Regions from separate parts of the Brochothrix thermosphacta DSM 20171 genome, predicted to be linked through region 1. Evidence: a T-box and tRNA genes for the amino acid it is inferred to sense, from the RefSeq annotation. Region 1 holds a T-box; the other holds one or more tRNA genes.
What was found. The T-box of region 1 lies ahead of thrS (threonine--tRNA ligase). A T-box ahead of a tRNA ligase gene usually reads a tRNA of that ligase, here a tRNA-Thr.
Positions count from the first base shown of each region.

Region 2: it encodes a tRNA-Thr, which carries the amino acid that the T-box ahead of thrS (threonine--tRNA ligase) is inferred to sense. The anticodon was not compared.

Region 1 is NZ_CP145608.1:634,654-637,063, forward strand. It holds gene dnaI (primosomal protein DnaI) at 1-700, shown strand, start outside; T-box leader at 744-969, shown strand; gene thrS (threonine--tRNA ligase) at 1,031-2,410, shown strand, end outside.
Region 2 is NZ_CP145608.1:169,387-171,796, forward strand. It holds rRNA gene V6S17_RS00860 (23S ribosomal RNA) at 1-603, shown strand, start outside; rRNA gene rrf (5S ribosomal RNA) at 849-964, shown strand; tRNA gene V6S17_RS00870 (tRNA-Asn) at 971-1,043, shown strand; tRNA gene V6S17_RS00875 (tRNA-Thr) at 1,092-1,164, shown strand; gene V6S17_RS00880 (amidohydrolase) at 1,215-2,357, opposite strand.

The DNA.
Region 1 (2,410 bases):
ACCAGGCTATCGACCAGAGTTATCGCTTAACAATGGTATTATAGAAGTACGTTACGCGGCGACGCCTGAAAAAATTCGTGCTGATCGTGAACGTGAACGACGTAAACGTATACGCTCGTTGCATATGCCGAAACAAATTCTTAATGCCAGTATGGAAAATTTTGAAACCGACACAGCTCAACGTGTTGAATTGTTGAATGCAATGTTTCCATTGGTACGTGCAATCAAAGATGCAAGTGACACAATGGTGCAAGGTTGGTTTGTTTATGGTTCATATGGAACAGGAAAATCCTATGTACTGGGTACGATTGCGAACATGTTGGCAGATAATGATGTCGAAACAACGATGATTTATGTGCCAGAATTTATGCGTGAAATTAAACAAGCGATTAATGACAATTCTGTGGGTGAGAAGGTTCAAATTGCGAAAGAAACGCCAGTCTTAATGTTGGATGATATCGGTGCTGAGTCATTAACAAGTTGGACGCGAGATGAAGTCTTAGGGGCAATTTTACAATATCGCATGCAAGAAGAATTACCAACGTTTTTCTCATCAAATATGGATTTTAAACAACTTCAAAAATATTTGATGGTAAATAATCGTGGTGATGAAGAGACGATGAAAGCTACTCGTATCATGGAACGTATCCGTTTCTTAGCACAACCAATTGAGCTTTCTGGTAAAAACTATCGCCAATAGTCTTGCATTTTTGGCAAAAGAAGCTATAATATAGTCATATATAACAAAAGTATTGAGAAGGATAAGGATTTAAGGAAGCTGTTTACAGAGAGGCGAGCATTGCTGAGAGCTCACCAACGATTGCACCTTACAATTCACCACCTTTGAACTGACTATCTGAACTTACAGTAAGATAGTCCGGAACCTTTTTCCGTTACCAAGGCCCATGAGGATAGCTTCGGCTATTAAATGAGGGTGGAACCACGACTGTTCATTCAGACGTCCCTTTGTATTCTATTGTTAGAATGCAGAGGGACGTTTTTTATTTTAACTAAAAAGGAGAAATGACCAATGAAAATTAAATTTCCAGATGGTGCCGTGAAAGAATTTGAAAACGGACTGAATACAGCAGAAATAGCAGGATCAATTAGCTCTAGTTTAAAGAAAAAAGCAATCGCCGGTAAAGTAAACGGTACAATTGTCGAATTAACAACACCGATTAACGAAGATGCTGATTTTGAAATTATTACACCTGAACATGAAGATGCATTAACAGTGATTAATCACTCAGCTGCACATACAATGGCGCAAGCAATTCGCCGTCTTTATCCAGATGCAAGCTTTGGTGTAGGTCCAGCAATCGATGGTGGTTTCTACTATGATTTTGATACAAAAGAAGATATTTCTGATGAATCATTTAAAGCAATCGAAAAAGAAATGAAAAAAATCATCAAACAAAACATTAAAATTGAGCGTCAAGAAGTGACTCGCGAAGAAGCGAAAGCACGTTTTGCTGACGATAAATACAAATTAGAACTAATCGATGCGATTCCAGAAGATCAACAAGTGACATTGTATGCACAAGCAGAATATGCTGATTTATGCCGAGGTGGTCATTTACCATCAACTGGTAAAATCAAAGCCTTTAAATTATTGAGTCTTGCAGGTGCTTATTGGCGTGGAGATAGTAAAAATAAAATGCTTCACCGTATTTACGGAACAGCATTCTTTTCACAAACTGACTTAGACGCGCATCTTGCCATGTTAGAAGAAGCCAAAGAACGTGATCATCGTAAAATCGGAAAAGAACTCGATCTTTTTATGATTAATAACTTAGTGGGTCAAGGTTTACCGATGTGGTTGCCAAAAGGTGCGACTGTTCGCCGTCAAATTGAAAGATATATCGTCGACATGGAAGTATCTAAAGGATATGATCATGTTTATACACCCGCTCTTGCTAATGTGGAGCTTTATAAAACAAGTGGACACTGGGAACACTACAGTGAGGATATGTTCCCACCAATGAAAATGGATGAGAATGAGTCACTTGTTTTACGTCCGATGAACTGTCCACACCATATGATGATCTACAAAAATGATATTCATTCATACCGTGAATTACCTATTCGTATTGCGGAATTAGGTTTAATGCACCGTTATGAAATGAGTGGCGCATTATCTGGTTTACAACGCGTGAGAGCTATGACACTTAATGATGCTCACATCTTTGTTCGTCCAGATCAAATTGCAGAAGAATTTAAAGCAACTGTGAAATTGTTGCATGATGTGTATAAAGATTTCAATATCACTGATTACTCATTCCGTTTAAGCTACCGTGATCCGGAAAACACTGAAAAGTATTATGATGATGATGATATGTGGGATAAAGCACAAGCAATGCTAAAATCAGCAATGGATGACCTTGGCTTAGAATATTTTGAAGCCGAAGGT
Region 2 (2,410 bases), 470 kb from region 1:
AGAATGGTTGGAAATCATTCGCAGAGTGTAAAGGCACAAGGGAGCTTGACTGTGAGACCTACAAGTCGAACAGGGACGAAAGTCGGGCTTAGTGATCCGGTGGTTCCGCATGGAAGGGCCATCGCTCAACGGATAAAAGCTACCCCGGGGATAACAGGCTTATCTCCCCCAAGAGTCCACATCGACGGGGAGGTTTGGCACCTCGATGTCGGCTCATCGCATCCTGGGGCTGTAGTCGGTCCCAAGGGTTGGGCTGTTCGCCCATTAAAGCGGTACGCGAGCTGGGTTCAGAACGTCGTGAGACAGTTCGGTCCCTATCCGTCGCGGGCGCAGGAAATTTGAGAGGAGCTGTCCTTAGTACGAGAGGACCGGGATGGACACACCGCTGGTGTACCAGTTGTTCCGCCAGGAGCATCGCTGGGTAGCTATGTGTGGAAGGGATAAACGCTGAAAGCATCTAAGCGTGAAGCCCCCCTCGAGATGAGATTTCCCATCACTTTATGTGAGTAAGACCCCTGAGAGACGATCAGGTTGATAGGTTCGGAGTGGAAGTACAGCAATGTATGGAGCGGACGAATACTAATAGGTCGAGGACTTAACCTTATTAATTTTTAAAAAAGCGAAAATGACGATTGGTTGTCGCAAATTCTTTCTATATCAATAAGTATTCAGTTTTGAGAGTGCAAATTCTCTTGATAATTTCATATTATCCAAGCAATAATAAATTTTAGATAAGCAAGTTGTTCTAGGCGTTTATGAATCGATTGAGGAACATACTTATGGTATGTGACGATTGAGAGGAAGAAGACAACGAAGAAAAGCGAAGCTTAGGTAGAATTTAAAAACTGTTTGGTGACGATAGCAAAGAGGATACACCTGTTCCCATCCCGAACACAGTAGTTAAGCTCTTTAGCGCCGATGGTAGTTGGGGGTTTCCCCCTGTGAGAGTAGGACGTTGCCAAGCCAATTATCCGCAATAGCTCAGTTGGTAGAGCACACGACTGTTAATCGTGTTGTCGTAGGTTCGAGCCCTACTTGCGGAGTATTTAGAAATTAGAGTGCAACTTAGTTGTGCTCTAATTTTGTATAATGCCGTTTTAGCTCAGTTGGTAGAGCGCATCCATGGTAAGGATGAGGTCGCCGGTTCGATCCCGGCAAATGGCTTCTATTATACATATAAGAGGATCACTATCATACGATAGTGATCCTCTTTCTTATTTGTTTGCAATAAAGTTCGGTGCTTGTAAAGCAAGGCTAGTAAAGTAGTTTACAATAGGTAAGAGTATTTTATCGTCAGCTTCAAACTTGGGATGATGTAGCGCGTAAGGTCCACCAGAACCAATGAAAACGAAGGCTCCTGGTATTTGAAGTTGGAAATTCGCAAAATCTTCACCTATAGATAATGGGGACATTGAGGTTGTTGAAAAACCAGATTCAGAAGCAACTAATGTTGCGAAATCGGTTAATTCTGGGTTGTTATTTGTTGCTGGTGAAAATTCTTCTACCCATTCTAAATCGATTTTTGCATCGTTTGTGACGGCTAATCCAGCTAATATTTGAGACATACGTTTTTTTATGGTTTCAACAATTGCGGGATCAAATGCACGAACGGTGCCACTGAGACTGACTGTTTCAGGAATTACATTTCTATTGTTCCCACCGTGCATTTGAGTAATACTCACTACCGCATTTGTTTGTGATGGAAGGTAGCGACTAATAATTGTTTGAAAGGCAGTAAGAACTTGTGCTGCTATAATAAAGGGATCATTACCTTCATTTGGTTTAGCAGCATGTGAACCTTTACCCGTTATTTTTATGTCAAAGGCATCGACTGAAGCAGTAACAGGGCCATGAGCACTTGCAACTGTTCCAATTGGGAGCTCTGGATCATTATGCCAGCCAAAAATAGCAGATACATCGTCTAGAAGATGTGTTTTTAACATCTCAGCAGCACCATAGGCAATTTCTTCGCCGGGTTGGAAAATAAAACGGATAGTGCCTTTTATTTTATCTTTTAATTGTGACAGACGGATTGCCGCACCTAATAGAACTGTTGTATGTAAATCGTGTCCACAAGCATGCATTGCACCTTTATTTAATGAGCGAAAAGAGATATTACTTTCCTCTTCAATGGGTAGAGCATCTATATCACCGCGCAATGCAATGACTGGACCAGGTAAATCACCTTTTATCTCAGCAATAATCCCTGTTGGCATAGAAAGAGGTAGAATATCGATATTGTGTGCAATTAGTTGCTCACGAATACGTCTGGTAGTTTCAAATTCTTGTTTAGAAATTTCAGGATGTTGATGTAATTCATGTCGGAAATCAATTAAATAAGTTTCAAATGTTGTCATTGTAAGCCTCCTCTAGATGATATTAATATTAATCTGTAAAATAATAAAAATCA